2 regions of the Peribacillus sedimenti genome follow, and region 2 is predicted to be linked to the other one. Evidence: riboswitches for the same ligand, from Rfam matches in the RefSeq annotation. Region 2 holds a riboswitch; the other holds the start of a gene.
What was found. Region 2 has a riboswitch for FMN ahead of ribE (riboflavin synthase). Riboswitches for the same ligand answer to the same signal wherever they lie in the genome.
Positions count from the first base shown of each region.

Region 1: linked by a shared signal. The riboswitch ahead of V1500_RS18260 (ECF transporter S component) and the one ahead of ribE (riboflavin synthase) in region 2 are both predicted to bind FMN.

Region 1 covers NZ_CP143547.1:3,717,962-3,726,358, reverse strand. The annotation lists gene sigX (RNA polymerase sigma factor SigX) at 163-711, shown strand; gene V1500_RS18285 (GerMN domain-containing protein) at 689-1,960, shown strand; gene V1500_RS18280 (hypothetical protein) at 2,210-2,473, shown strand; gene V1500_RS18275 (histidinol-phosphatase) at 2,591-3,403, shown strand; partial or broken gene V1500_RS18270 (sugar O-acetyltransferase) at 3,736-3,820, opposite strand; gene serA (phosphoglycerate dehydrogenase) at 4,403-5,977, opposite strand; FMN riboswitch at 6,480-6,613, shown strand; gene V1500_RS18260 (ECF transporter S component) at 7,099-7,680, shown strand; gene V1500_RS18255 (ferredoxin) at 7,811-8,059, opposite strand.
Region 2 covers NZ_CP143547.1:816,835-825,231, forward strand. The annotation lists gene V1500_RS04105 (molybdopterin oxidoreductase family protein) at 1-1,269, opposite strand, end outside; gene putP (sodium/proline symporter PutP) at 1,686-3,158, shown strand; gene V1500_RS04115 (DEAD/DEAH box helicase) at 3,372-4,508, shown strand; gene megL (methionine gamma-lyase) at 4,759-5,958, shown strand; FMN riboswitch at 6,810-6,945, shown strand; gene ribE (riboflavin synthase) at 7,263-7,901, shown strand; gene ribB (3,4-dihydroxy-2-butanone-4-phosphate synthase) at 7,919-8,397, shown strand, end outside.

The DNA.
Region 1 (8,397 bases), 2.2 Mb from region 2:
GACATGTTAAAAAATCTTGTTCCATAAGAAACAACCATACGTTTGTTATTTTTCTGGAAGGGGAGGAATCCCCTTCCTTTTTTTATGTAAAACCACTATAGTTAAGGTGTAACTTTTTATGTAAAACAAACGACTAATGAATTAGACGGAGGTGGGAAAAACGTGGACTCCGTTTTCCAGGAATTATATGACAAATATCATCAGGATTTATTTCAATTTTTGATATATCTCGTGAAAGATCGGCAACTCGCTGAGGATTTATCCCAGGAGGTATATATAAAAGTTTTAAAGGCTTATGGGCGTTTTGAGGGAAAAAGCAGTGAAAAAACGTGGCTGTTTTCCATCGCAAGGAATGCGGCTATCGATCATTTCAGGAAACAAAGGACATGGAAGCAAAGGCTATTTTCAAATTTTGATTGGGATAACCATCAAATTAGCGATCCTGGAGTGCTGCCTGAAGAGATTGCGGTGCAAAATGAGAATCTTCGACAAATCTACAAAGCCCTTGACTATTGTTCTATGGATCAAAGGTCTGTTATTGTCCTGCGTTATATCCAATCACTCACGATATCAGAAACCGCCTTGGTGCTGGATTGGACCGAAAGCAAGGTTAAAATAACCCAGCATCGGGCATTAAAGGCAATAAAGAAGATTATGGATGACCATGCAGGAAAGGAGGAATATTCCTTTGAAAAAATTCCGGTGGAATGAAGATGAATTACAGATGCTGCTCAAAGAACTGCCGAAAATAGAAGACAATCGATCTCCCGAGCAGATCTTCAACAATATAAAAAACAGAGTGAATAAGCAGAAAAAGCGGCACAGATGGGTTCCAATGGCGGCTTCCACAGCAGCCGCATTCGTTCTCGCTGCTTTATCCATTCCATACTTTATGGAGAATGAAACAACAGAATCGTCCAGCGCCGAAAGTGAATTTGTGAGGTTCGATAAAACGGCTGAAACCACCATCACTGAACAATCAAAAAAAGAAGCTGGCAGTACAACGGGAAAAACTAAGGAAAAGCCGCTTCAAAATAACCAGGATACAAATGAAAAATCTACTCCAGCAGAAAGTGAAACTCCTACTATTGCGGAAGAAGAGCCGCATAATAAAGAAAATGTCATTAAGGCAAGGGTTGTGACAAGTTATGCAGAATCTGTTTACCCTGATCGCAAAGAGGAACAACCCATTATTAATATGGGGGTCACAGATGTCCAGGCGAATTATTATATACCATTATCGCTAGCTGCTAATAGTGTGGATTCAAAAGAAAACGTTGCCGGGCTAAATGAATTGTCCTCTTATGTAAACGAGAAAGCTTATGGAATCTCAAATCCGATTCCACCCGACGTCAAAATTACTACCGAACCGGATGAAAGGCACGTCATAGTGGATTTTCCAGCAAATAGTACATCGATTCAATATGATTCACAAATATTTTCTGCTTTGCAGCAGAGCTTAAAATATACTGACAAACAATCGGTAACCTTTTCCATTGATGGACAGCTGGATGTTGAATTTCCACACCTGGGACAAGTAACAGACAGATGGATTGAAAAGGAAGAAAAAAAAGCCTTTTACGTCTACCAGGCTAGTGAAGATGCCCCAGGCCTCCTTGTCCCTTCGAATATTTCATTCAATACACCTGAAGAAGCAATGCTTGCAATGAAATCAAACCCAGACGGGCAGCAAACTATTTTAGCTTCGATCCCATCTGAACTTGTATGGAATGCGGTGACAGAGGACGGGAATAAATTAATCATTGACCTGTCTCCAGAGAGCGCTGTAGAAAACGTGGACGCTTTGCCGGTAGCCATTGAAGCTATTCTATTGACTGCAAAGGATTTTGGAAAAGAAACGGTCCTATTCAAGAATCCACCCATAGAATCGATTGGATCCTTTGACCTGACGAATGAAATTACTGTACCAGTTGCCCCAAACCTTATTACTGGGAAATAATTCGTAAAACTGCCCTGACCGGGCAGTTTTTCATTTTGGGTACAAAAGAGGATTGCAGAGTTCGGGGATGTTTCCTTTGTGAAAGGTTCACAAAATTCACTTTTAAAATGTGGCTATGCTATAAATGTTTGGAACGATGATGTACATCATTTCATTCTTTCTCATCACTGTCACCATCTTTTGGTCTAAGCGGCCCAAATTTTTGCGCAAGGAATAATTATTTATATGTGTATTGCAGGTAACTAGCAAGTGAAACATCTACCAAGCGGAGGAATGTGTATCAGGGCACCCACATATACTCTAAAAGTCGAATCCAGAATAGAGAATGCAGGAGGAAAAATGGTGAGGGATTACGGAAGAAGGTTCTTAATTGTCATGATTATTGCTTTATGTATTGGATTGCTCTTTATAGGTGGAACAAGTGGACATGCTGATGCAGAGGCAATAACCTTTACAGGGACTTTTATTATCTCGATAGAAAATGGCACGGCTGCCATATGGCACGGTTCATAGCCCCTATACATGGATGCTATATTTTGCGTGTCATATCTCATGGATATATTAGATAATTCTGTATTGCAACATAACTTCACTCCTTTGTATAATTAAAGGAATAAAGGAGGCTATGACATGCTTACAGATTATCATAATCATTTAGAAACTGGCACTCTAACATTGAATTATCTAACTAAATTTACTGATAGAGCCAAGGAATTACATATTGAGAGTTTTGGAATTTCCGAGCATGCTTATCATTTTTATCAAACGGCAGATATTTTACAGAATGATTGGGTAAATCCACGAAGATATTATGATATGAATGACTATGTAAAGCTATTCCATCAAGCCTGGAATCAAAATATAGACGTAAAAATGTCCATTGAAATGGATTATACACCAGGCAAGCATAAAGAAATGGAGAAGTTTATTAAAAGCTACCAATTTGATTACGTGATCGGCTCCATTCATTGGGTCGATGATTTCGGAATCGATTTGAAGGAATTTAAGCACCTGTGGGATGAAAGAGATCTTTATGAAACCTATGAAAAATATTTTGATCAAGTAGTAACATTGGCACAATCGAACCTGTTCGACATCATTGGGCATATAGATTTAGTGAAAATCTTCAACTATGTTCCTGCTGATCAATCATTCATCCTTCAGCAATATGACCGGGCAACCGAAGCACTGAAAAATTCAAAAACCTGTGTCGAGATAAGCACTGCAGGGCTTCGAAAACCGGTTGGAAAATTGTATCCCGAACCCGGGTTATTAAAAATGTGCAAAGAAAAAAATATACCGATTGTACTCTCTTCGGATGCACACTTTCCGGAGCATGTAGGCTGGGAATTTGATTCTGCAGTCGAGTTAGCACGTTCGGTTGGCTATTCGTCGCTTCTTACCTTTAATAAAGGGGAACGGAAGGAAATGCCGCTGGGATAAAACAGCCGGGATTCTAGACTATATGAATGAATAATTAGAGAGCTTCGTTTTCATTTGAGGTACCTGCAGTTTTAAAAATATATAAAAAAGGTGCGCACGCAGCAGAGTAATTCGCTTATGAATTCGCTCTGCTTTTTCATTTAAAGGAAATTATGAAGATTTCCAATACCGAAAAATCAATGAGAGCTCTATTAGTGAAAACATAATAAAAAGTTTGCTCCTGCTATCTACTATGCGAATTAATTCGCTAATTTGACAACCAGTAAACGACAGTCGTCGTAAGATTTCTTATCCAGAAATAACCTCTAATTAGTCAAGTAATAATAGAATAGTTAGATGCTTTTTAGTATCTTTGCTGGATTTCCAGCCACTACTGTTTTGGCTGGAACATCTTTTGTAACAACAGAAACCAGCAGCAACAATTGAATCATCCCCCAATGGTCACGCGAGCCAGAATTATCATGTGGATATTGAAGCCCAAGCCGCAATGAAAATTGTGTTCCATAATACCCCTCATACCTAAAGTACCAAACAAATCCTTTATAATTTCCTCTTTTTTTGAGAAATCTTTTATGCCACTATTGTTGAACAAGTATTATGAGCACGGATATTTTTCATGCATAGCCCGTCAGTGCCCCTTTGAGAAAAAGATTTTCATATTATATTCATTTTTCATTTTCCTCCCTCTTCAAACAGTATATAACGCAATAATGGTGACGCCTCATTCGAAAGGCCATGAGCCAGCTTATCCCACAGAATCACTTGGTTAATAAGATGGAAGCAGACCTTGATTTCCCATTGTACCTTGGGAGGACCAGTTATGGTCTAAAAACGAGTGCCCAAGACTTGAATCCTGGACTCTTTTTGATAAAAAACAATGGGATGACAAAAGGGGTTCGGCATGTTTCCATTCCGAGCCCCTTTTTTAACAATATGAGGGCTCCAATTTTATGGAGCCTTTTTTGCGGGATTTAAACAAGTTAATAAGATGTCTTTTCCTTATAACGATATTCTATAAAGGGAAGTAATGTCGTCTAAATGGTTTATCTTTTGAAGCATATCATCTGTTAATGGTTTATCGAATGAAAGAACCATGATTGCTTCTCCACCTGCCTGTTTTCGTCCAACCTGCATCGTTGCAATGTTGACATCGTGATCACCCAGGATTTTCCCTACCCTGCCAATAACCCCTGGGCGGTCAGTATGCTGAATGTACAGGAAGTTGCCATCCGGGTGGAAATCAATATCAAATCCATTTAAACTCACAATTCTTGAACCATAATTATTTACATATGTACCACGGATGTCAAATTGCCGTTTTTCCCCTTTTACAGTAACAGTTATACAATTTGAGTATCCAAATGTTTCGGAGGAAATTTTCTCTCCTACTGTAATGCTTCTTTCCTTTGCTATTACCAATGCGTTTACTTCATTTACCGGAACATCAAGTTTTGAACTGAAAAAACCGGATATAAGGCTCTTTGTCAGCAGGCTGGTATCAAAGTTTAAGTTTTCTCCTGCATAGGTTACGGAAATTTCATGAACCCCTTCTTTTACGCATTGAGAAACTATGGAGCCCATTTGTTTAATTAATTGATAATAAGGCTGGACCTGCTCAAACAGCTCTTTGGAAATAGCTGGAAGATTAATAGAATTGGAAACAGGATTGCCTGCAAGAAAAGTCAGTACCTCCTGTGCTACCTGGGTAGCTACATTTAATTGAGCTTCTTTTGTTGAAGCACCCAAATGAGGTGTGGCGATCACGGTATCCAGCTCAAGCAGTTTATTCCCAACCGCAGGTTCTTCTACAAAAACATCCAATGCGGCTCCCGCAATATGTCCTTCAAGGAGCAGCTCGTATAAATCCTCTTCATCAATAATGCCGCCGCGGGCACAATTTAGAATGTATACACCTTTTTTACATGTCTGCATATTACTTTTATTTAAAAGCCCTTTTGTTTCAGAGGTCAGCGGAGTGTGCACAGTAATGATATCTGCCTTTGTTAACAATTCATCCAATGGAAGGAGTGTCACATTCAATTTTTTGGCGCGATCCGCGGTCAAAAATGGGTCGAAAACAATAACATCCATTTCAAAGGCTTTCGCTCGCTTGGCAATTTCGCCTCCAATCCTTCCCATGCCGACAATAGCAAGCGTTTTTCCTCTAAGTTCAGTTCCTGTAAACGCGGCACGTTGCCACTTGCCTTGTTTAATGGAAAAATAGGCTTGAGGAATATGACGCATCAAAGAAGCCATCATCGCAAAGGTATGCTCTGCGGTGGAAATTGTATTTCCGTCAGGTGCATTCACGACCACTACACCTCTCCTTGTCGCAGCCTGTACATCGATATTATCCACACCGACACCGGCACGGGCTACTATTTTAAGGTTTGGCATTTTTGACATGAGATCCTCAGTTACCTTTGTGGCACTTCTTACGAGGATTGCATCTACATCTTTTAAATCCATTTCTGCTTCTTCAACAGTTTTTTGAAGCAATTCAATATTAGGAGCATCGAGAAGGGGACCTAATCCTTCTGGTTTGATGGCATCCGCTACTAATATACGAAACATCATTCACACCTGCCTTAGAATATACATAAATTTCAGTTAATTGTACATAAGAAGCAGAGCAACTGTCAATTTCACATTAAGGGATGAAAGCGGTTTAACAAGAGCTTTTTCTGGCTGCATTTCGTCGAAAGTTCTGATTTATCAATAACTTTCAAGGGGGGGAGAAAAAAACCGAATATTTTTTCTTGTCTGTTTTGGATTGTTAAGAATTGATGTCGAAAAAACACAGCATGAAGGAAATCCGCTTGAATTCAGGTCTGCCAATACTGTACCCAGATGGATGAGCAATCATCCGTATTGTAATGTCATAAAGAAGTTGTTCATCGTTGAAAGGAATGACAAGGGTGAGGTCAGCCAGAATTGCCGGACCCCTAAATACACGTGGGGTCAGTCAGCGTTGCCACACGATTTGGCGTTCTTAGTATTTTAATTAGTTGAGCAATTTTTTACAAAAGACTGCTAAAATCTGATATAATAAAAATGTAGTACAATAATTTAATAGATCTATCTTCGGGGCGGGGCGAGATTCCCCACCGGCGGTGATGAGGTATTAACTTCTAAGCCCGCGAGCCTTACGGGGCAGGATTTGGTGAGATTCCAAAGCCGACAGTATAGTCTGGATGGGAGAAGATGGAGGTTCCAGAAGCGTGCATTCTTTTTTTGCAAGCAGGCGCTGTAAATGAACTGCTAATGGATTGAAATGTAAAAAATTTGCGGTATTACTTGAACATCAGTCGCACTTGCATTGAGTGATATTTGATTGGAGAGCGATATCCTGGCAATCAGCCTGGATGGGATAAGACTAGTATCAGCGAACCCTAGTATTTACTGGCGAAAACGCCCGTTGGTTTTTCAGATGGTTTGCCGGTCTATAGAGCAAATTTTTTGGATTTTCAGAAGAAGCAGTGTAACAGTGTCTAAACTAAGAATGTGACGCGTTTATTTGAACATGCCGCGATTTCCCCCGAATTCTTTTAGATTTCGGGGTTTTTTTATTGCTGAGGTTATGCCTATGGATATCGGACAGTATATTGCTTGACCGATATAGGGATAGCTATATGTTCGAAACTGGAATATATCCTCTTTTTCACGGTAGATCAGAAAAAGAAGGAGCGAACATAATGAAGAACAACCGTATTAAGAAGTTAGTCATTTTGGCGATGCTTGGAAGCATTTCTTATGTGCTGATGCTTTTGAACTTTCCATTCCCAGGTTTTCCGGTTTTTTTGAAAATTGATTTTAGTGAAGTGCCAGTATTGATTGCTGCACTGATATTTGGTCCGGGGGCAGCAATTATCACAGAGTTGATTAAGAACCTTTTAGATTTTTTCATGACCGGAAGCCCTACTGGTGTTCCAGTAGGACATATTGCCAACTTTGTGGCAGGCATTGTTTTCGTGCTGCCCGTATACTTTGTGTATAAAAAAATGCGTTCAAAGAAAGGCATGACCATTGCCTTGGCAGCAGGAACTATGACCATGGCCATCCTCATGAGTCTCTTGAATTATTTCGTTTTCCTTCCCGCTTATACCATTTTCATGGGTGCAGAGGGAATGACGGGTTCGGAAACTATTAAAATGGTAACTATGGCAATCCTGCCGTTTAATGTAATAAAAGGAATTGTAATAACTGTCGTGTTTATGCTGATGTTCGTGCAGCTGCAGCCGTGGTTAAAAAAACAATCACATTATAATAATGCATAAATATGAATGATGAATTTTCAAGTTGATGAACTATGCAAATGAAAGTGCCGGAGTCCCTTTAACGGATTCCGGTTTTTTGCTGTACAAAAAAAAACCATCTTCCCAAGGAAGATGGTTTTAACCCAATTATTTATTCGAATTTCATTGGGTCGCCATCAAATGGTTCGTCAGCAACCTTAATTGAGTCTGTCGGACACCCTTCGAATGCATCCATCATGTCATCTAATAACACATCAGGAATTTCAACGATTCCCTCATTATCATCAAGTGTTACGTATGCAATGCCTTCATCATCATAATCATAGATATCCGGTGCAGCTGCGCCGCAAGCACCACAAGCGATGCAAGTGTCTTTATCAACGATTGTATATTTTGCCATGATCTGATCCCCTCCCAATACAACGATTTACTCCCACTAGCAACATGGAATTTCTCGTACATGTTCCTATTGTAAAGCTCATGTATAAACTTTTCAATAAAAATGTAATGAGAATCCTTATCGAAACAAGGGATTGGCAACAATAAAAATGTGACAATACAGACAAAAAAGGGTTAATAAATATACACTTCTCGATAATTTCCCTTGATTTTTTCAGCAATCTGCTACAATGTAGGTATGCAGCAAAAGTTATTGCTGGAGGCTCGAACTTAGACCAGCTTTGCCACGCCGTGCAACGGATTCGCAAAATTATCAGTACCATTATTATAGATCCAGGG
Region 2 (8,397 bases):
ATATTGTGCCGTCTCTGTAAGGAAAAGGTCATGGACAACGGTAAACAAATCGTCCCTCATTAAACCCTCGCGCACTTTATTAGCGTTCGGTGCGATTACAGCAGGATTGGAACTGTATACAAACAGAGAACGGACAGGTTTTTCTTCATCCATAAGGGCTTTTCCTAAAGCATTCATATTTATGACTCTCGTATTCTTATTCTTTAGAAGGTCCGGCCGCTGGAGGGCTGCTGCATTATGGGCAAGGAATGCACTATTTCCTTTCATGGCCCCGCCGCCTTCTACAAGCCATTGTCCGGTTAAGGCCGGCAGGCACGCAATGGTCCTGATACACATGCCGCCGTTATCATGATGCTGCAATCCATTTCCAATCCTGATCATGGATGGTGACGTCTGGGCATACATCCTCGCGAGCTTATAAATATCTTCAGCTGGTACTCCTGTTATTTTTGATACACTATCCGGGGCGTATTGCTTCACATGCTCTCTTAAGTCTTCGGCTCCCACCGTATAATTCTTTAAAAATTCTTCGTCTGTTAAGCTTTCGGCAAACAGGATATGCATGATGCCAAGTGCAAGGGCAGCATCAGTTCCAGGCAAAACTGGAATGAACCAGTCCGCCCACCTGCCAGTTTGATTTTTGTGAACATCGATTACGACAATCTTGGCTCCATTTTTTCGGGCCTGCTGAGCGATTGCGACTTGATGCATATTTGTGCTTACTGCATTTACTCCCCAGAAAATGAACAGCTTCGTGTGAATGGTAGCTTCGGGATCTGTTCCAAGCGCTGCTCCCATCGTATATTTATAACCCGTGGTTCCTGCGGCATTGCAGATCGTGCGCTCAAGCTGGCTTGCACCTAGCCGGTAAAAGAAACGGCGGTCCATTCCTTCAGCACTCAGATTGCCCATATTGCCATAAAAACTGTACGGCAATATACTTTCCGGACCGTGCTGTTCAATCAATTCGTTCCAATTAGCAGTGATTGTATCGATCGCTTCTTTCCAGCTGATTCTCTCAAAAGAACCGCTTCCTTTAGGTCCAACACGTTTTAGCGGATATTTCAGCCTTTTCGGATCATTTATTCGTGCAGTCATATTCCTGACTTTATTACAAATATTACCTTTTGTGACCGGATGGGAGGGATCGCCCTCTACCTTGATGATTTTTCCATCCTTTTTATGCAAGAGAAGGCCGCACTGGTCTGGACAATCCAACGAACAAACAGATTGAAAAATGCCATCTGGCTGATCGATATATGATTTCATCTTTTTTGGCTCCTTGTTATATGGATACAGCTCGTCTGTTAGCTGTAATTTACATGAATTTTATAAAAGTTACATTAAATAATAGAATAATTGAAGGAAACTATCAATACATGAGTTCTTCCAAATGCATTTTCCATAACTGGCGCAATAATCCGTACCGTATCTGTAAACCATTATAATAAAGAGAATTACAATATGATTGGGTAGTGGCAGTTTCATAAGCGTTTCGAATTATTTCGTAAGCATTGCTTTGGCATTAAGATATAAAGGCATTCAGTTCCTCCAATGCCTATTGGAGATGAAACTGCAATAGCATGACATATTAAAAAAGTTAACTTATGTCGTTTTTTTTGCTAATGTAGACAGAAGCATAATTTTTTTAACGAAAATTTTTTTGAATATCGAGGGGGCACTATATGGAACAAGGTGTTTTTATATCTATTGCCATTTATATGATTGGTATGCTGGCAATTGGGTACGTGGCGTACCGCCGTACGGCGAACCTTTCCGATTATATGCTGGGAGGCAGGGATCTGGGGCCGGCTGTAACAGCCTTGAGTGCCGGGGCCTCTGACATGAGCGGCTGGCTCTTGATGGGCTTGCCTGGAGCTATGTATCTTACTGGGTTAAGCAGCGGCTGGATTGTTGTCGGATTAACAGCAGGGGCTTATCTGAACTGGCTTTATGTAGCGCCAAGACTAAGGACTTACACGGAAGTGGCCAATGATTCAATTACGATCCCGGATTTCTTGGAGAATCGCTTCAAGGATGGTTCACGAATATTGCGCATTTCATCTGCACTTGTCATCCTTGTTTTCTTCACTTTTTATACTTCTTCGGGAATGGTCTCAGGCGGCCAGTTATTCGAAACAGCTTTTAATATGAATTATTCAACGGGCATCTGGATTACAGCAAGTGTAGTCATTCTTTATACATTATTTGGCGGATTCCTGGCTGTCAGCTGGACTGATTTTGTCCAGGGCACCATCATGTTTATCGCTCTGATCACGGTACCGGCAGTAACTGTCATGGATATAGGGGGTCTCGACCGGACTTTAGATGAGATTTCCTCGATCAATCCCGATCTATTAAAGGCATTTAATGGAGAGGCCACCATCATTGGGATTATCTCCTTGCTTGCCTGGGGTCTTGGATATTTCGGACAGCCCCATATCATCGTGCGTTTTATGGCTATCTCTTCGGTTAAAGAAATGAAGAGCGCAAGGCGGATCGGAATGGGATGGATGATTTTTTCAATCGTAGGTGCCATGATCACAGGACTTTTCGGGATTGCGTGGTTTAATATCAACGGGCCGGCATTGGCGGAAGGGCAACATGAAACCGTATTTATTGTGCTTGCTGAGAAACTGTTTCCATCCTTAATAACAGGATTCCTTCTGGCTGCAATCCTTGCTGCCGTTATGAGCACAATCGCCTCACAGCTTCTGGTGACATCCAGTTCATTAACAGAGGATTTTTATAAGGCATTTATCAGACGCTCTGCTTCCGACAGGGAATTAGTGCTTGTTGGACGTTTCGCTGTACTCGCTGTGTCCATGATTGCACTCCTGCTTGCCCTGCATCCTAATAAAACCATACTCGATCTAGTGGGATATGCCTGGGCCGGTTTCGGAGCCGCGTTCGGACCTGTCATATTGCTGAGCCTCTTTTGGATACGTATGAACAAGTGGGGAGCTTTAGCAGGAATGGTCTTTGGGGCAGTAACCGTCATTGTATGGGAGCAGGTAGAAAAGCTCGATAAAGTATACGAAATTATTCCCGGTTTCATCGCCGGAGTGATCGCTATTATCATTGTCAGCCTGGTTACCGCAAAACCGGTGCCTTCTATCGAGGCTGAATTTAAGGAAGCGGTCGAGCGTTTACCTTAAAAAAATCATCCCCGTTTTGCCAGGGGATGATTTTTTTTGTGGAGGGTTTTGTTTAATTTTTATGGATATGCTAGAAAAGTAATCATGCATATAAGGATATATTCGGAATCAAATATTTGATTTATTTTTTCTTAAGGTATGTGCCTCTATGGTAACATGATAGAATAAAGGGATTGCTAGAAAAGAAAACCGAAGTTATTTAAAGGAGACATTATGGCTGATACACCACAAATATTATCTGAATTGAAACCGTTTATTAAATCATCCTGGGAAAAGTCCGGATTTGAGAATCCCACTCCTATTCAGCTGAATGCAATCCCGGCTATTTTAGAAGGCAGGGATATAATTGCTGAGTCACCGACAGGTACGGGGAAAACATTGGCATATTTACTGCCCCTCCTTGAAAAAATCAATCCAGATCAAAAATCCGTTCAGGCCGTTATCCTGGCATCCTCACGTGAACTGGTTATGCAAATTGCGGAAGAGGTTCGCGTCTGGGCCGCAGGAAGCGGAATTACTGCAGCAGCCTTTATTGGCGGGGCAAACGTCAACAGGCAGCTTGAAAAGTTGAAAAAGCGTCCCCAAATAGTGGCAGGCACCCCTGGAAGAATTAATGAATTAATTAATATGAAAAAGCTGAAGATGCATGAGGTTAAGATTATTGTACTGGATGAAGGCGATCAGCTCATGGTTCCGGAGCACATGAACACGGTCCGCAGCATTGTGAAGAGTACAAAGAAGGATAGACAGGTTGTCATGTTTTCGGCGACACTTCCACCCCATACAGAGCAGGCTGTGCAGGAGATTGTGTCAGAGCCCGAGCTAATCAGAATAGATAGAAAAGAAAATGTGAATGATAAGGTCGACCATATTTATTTTGTTTGTGAGAAAAGGGATAAAATCAAGGTTCTTGAAAAAATTATCAGACTTCCGGAAATAAAAGCGCTGGGTTTTGTCAATGATATTGCGGAATTAACAATACTAAGCGAAAAACTTCAATATAAAGGTACTGAATTTGGAGTATTGCATGGTGAGTCAGATAAAGTACAGCGTGAAAAGGCTATAAAGAATTTGCGTTCGGGCCAATATCCCATCCTGCTTGCGACTGATGTAGCGGCCAGAGGACTGGATATAAAAGGATTGACGGCAGTAGTACATATTGATCTGCCTATCAACTCAGAGCAATATGTCCATAGATCAGGCCGGACTGGAAGGGCAGGCGCTTCTGGCACCGTTATATCTATTGTCAACCAAAGAGAAGAAAAGGATTTAAAGCGACTTGCGCGAGACCTTGACCTTGAAGTGAAACGGAAAGAGTTTTACAAAGGTGAAATAGTGGATGAACGATAATGGGGACCTTTCTTAGGTCCTCTTCTTTGTATATGAGTAAAAAATGCCGGGTTCCGCAATAAGTTAGTGAACATTTTTAAGAATACCAGGATAACTAATAAAATCTGCCATACAGAAACTAAAAAGCCAGGAAGAATTCCTTTCCTTCCTATTTCATATTTGTATCCATTAAGGAAACATTGAAAACGCTTACACTTTTTGGGTTTCCTGCGTATTATAATAGAAATAGAAAAATGCCAGGAGGGGAATCATGGATAAAAGGTATGAACACATGGAAACTGCTGTCATTCATGAGGGATATGATTCAAAGCATCATCTGGGCAGTTTGGCCACTCCAATCTTTCAGACTTCAACATTTACATTCGAAACAGCGGAACAGGGAGAAAATCGATTTGCCGGGAAAGAGGATGGCTATATCTATTCCCGTCTCGGAAATCCGACTGTCCGAGCTCTTGAAGAACGAATTGCGCACCTCGAAGGAGGGGAAGCCGGCCTAGCATTTAGTTCAGGGATGGCTGCTGTTTCCGCTGTATTGATATCATTGACAAAAGCAAATGATCACATCCTATGCTCGCCTGGATTATATGGCTGCACGTTTGGCTTTCTGCAGATGTTGAGAGAGAAATATAAAATTTCCCACGATTTCTGTGAAATGAGTAATGAACAGCAGATCCGGGAGATGATCCGTCCTGAGACAGCCTGTATCTATGTGGAAACTCCGATCAACCCTACCATGAAAATGATCGATCTTGCTTTAGTGGCCAGAGTTGCGAAGGAAAATAACATACCTGTTGTAGTAGATAATACTTTTGCCACACCGTATTTACAGAGACCATTAGAACTTGGCTGTGATATTGTGCTGCATAGTGCCACGAAATATATTTGCGGCCATGGCGATGTGATTGCCGGTCTGGTAGTTGGCAAAAAAGAATTTATATCCAGCATGGCCATGACTACCCAGAAGGATATTGGCGGAACTATTTCTCCTTTTGATGCGTGGCTTTTATTGAGAGGCCTTAAAACATTGCATGTCCGCATGGACCGCCATTCTGAAAATGCAGCAAAGATTTTTCAGGAGTTAAAACAACATCCGATGATTGAGGCCATATACTATCCGGGCGATATTGCGCATCCGGATTACCATATAACCGAAAAGCAGCTAAAGCAGGGCGGAGGGCTGATTTCATTCGAAATTAAGGGCAGCAAAGAAGATATCCAAAGGTTTTTAAACGAACTGAAGTTAATAAAAATAGCCGTAAGCCTCGGGGATGCTGAAACATTGATCCAGCATCCAGCAACAATGACCCACTCCGTCGTTCCGGAACCAGCCCGATGGAAAATGGGAATTACGAACCAGCTTGTACGGCTCTCCATTGGGTTAGAATCATGGCAAGATATTTGGGCAGACCTTGATCAGGCCATTTCGAAATTAACGGTGAAAAAAGTTTAATAAATAAAGAAATGTGATCCTGGTTCACATTACTTAATTTCAGCTTTAACAGGCTATTTTTTTGAAGATCACTTTATGTGAATATCACCTGTATATTTTCCGTCGTGGGAACGCTTGAATGCCAGTATGGCAGCTTTCCCGTCACTTGGGCTCCCATCTGAGAAATGCATCGGAAATAATGAAAAGAACAGCACATAAAAGGAAAAATAGTGAAATTGGGACCAAAATAAAGATGTTTGCAGAATACCGTTTTGTTGAAGTAAATATACAGCTAACATACTGGCAAGGTTAAATAGGGCACCTCCCAGATAAATGAAAATATTGGTAAACCGATTGTCATATTTTAAAGAAGTAAACTCACAGGAGCCGTTCCAAAAGTAATATTTTCTTATTTCGACTTTCCGAAAAGAAATGATTGTGCTTCCACAGCCAATAACGACGCTCCTTCGGCCACCTCCGAAGAGGGAAACGAAAAAAACATGTCCAATCAAATGGATGACTGTTACTAATGGGAATATCAGAAAAAAGGAGAAGAGAAATATAACGACATCAGCAGCTGTAATCAAGGCGAGCCCTCCTTAAATCTGATATATTTTGAATGGGACTCTATCCTGATACCCGCCATATTCGTAATATAACATCTTTTATTTTCCACCTAGTTTAGATAAAGGGTGAGAAATAACAACGGGTTTAGTTAAAAGTAAAAGTTCTCTGAATGTAGTGAGCTAAAAATTCACACCTTATATTTTTACTTTGATATAATTACTTGGAAGTGATAAAATCCAAACAATCGGACTTATTTTGCCGGTTTGATTTGTATGAGATTGGCTTGTTTGTGAGATAACTGTATATTTGTCCTTCGGGGTCGGGTGAAAGTCCCAGCCGGCGGTAAGGAGTGCAAAGCTTCGCAGCCCGCGAGCCGATAAAACGGCAGGATTTGGTGAAATTCCAAAGCCGACAGTACAGCCTGGATGGGAGAAGGACATATGGAACATATATATAAAGAGCCTATATTTGTATAGGCTTATTTGGATATATTTTTAAGACCATATTCTCCCGTAAACACAACCCGCCAGGACCATTGTCCAGCGGGTTTTTAGTATACATTGGAAGAAAACACATCCTGATAATGGAATTTTCCTTGGGCTATTTAAACATCTATGCCAGAGTGTTTTCTCTAAGAGGAGGCTGGTAGTCCGCTTTCAATTATATGTAATAACGGTTTCAATGATACATCAATGGACAAACGGGAACTATAAATTTATTAATTCATATTCCAACGTAAAAAGAAGTAAGGTGAAAATATGTTTACAGGAATCATTGAGGATATTGGGACTGTTTCTTCTATCAGCAGCAGCGGGCAAAGCATGCAGCTTACAATCAACAGTGAAAAAATCGTGGAAGATGTCCATTTGGGCGACAGTATTTCGGTTAACGGAGTATGTTTGACCGTGACGCATTTTACAAACCATGCTTTTACTGTGGATGTTATGCCTGAAACGGTTAAGGATACCTCGCTTAAGATGTTGAAATCAGGTTCTCCAGTGAATCTGGAGCGCGCCATGAGTCCATCTGGAAGGTTTGGCGGCCATTTTGTTTCAGGTCATATCGATGGTACAGGAACCATCGTCAAGAAAGAGCGGAAGGACAATGCTGTATATTACAGCATACAACTGGATGAGGATCTTATTAAATACTGTATACCAAAAGGTTCCATTGCTATAGATGGGACGAGCCTCACAATATTTCGTATTGAAGGCGGCACTGTTACAGTTTCACTTATTCCTTTGACCCATCAGGACACAGTTCTTGGCCGAAAAAATGCTGGGGATATTGTAAATATCGAAAATGACATGATAGGAAAGTATATTATCCATCAAGCGCAAGGGAAAACTCAAAACAGCAAGATAACCCTGGATTTCCTGACTGAGAATGGATTTTAAAAAAGGCGGGTGGAGACATGTTTAACACTATTGAAGAGGCATTAGAGGATTTAAAAGCTGGCAGGGCTGTCATTGTCGTGGATGATGAAGACAGGGAAAATGAAGGTGATTTTGTTGTCCTTGCCGAAAAGGCAACACCGGAAGCAATCAATTTTATGGCGACCCATGGGCGGGGCTTGATCTGTACCACCATTACTGAAGAGCTTGCTTCCAAATTAGATTTGCACCCTATGGTCGACAATAATACTGATAATCATAGTACGGCTTTTACGGTAAGTATCGATCATAGAAATACAACTACGGGCATCAGTGCATTCGAACGGTCGACTACGATCCTGGAATTATTAAATGATAAATCTGTGCCTTCCGATTTCAGAAGGCCTGGCCATATCTTTCCAATCGTCGCAAAAGAAGGAGGCGTTCTTAGGAGGGCTGGGCACACAGAAGCCTCTGTAGACCTTGCAATCCTGAGCGGTGCAGCCCCTGCCGGCGTAAT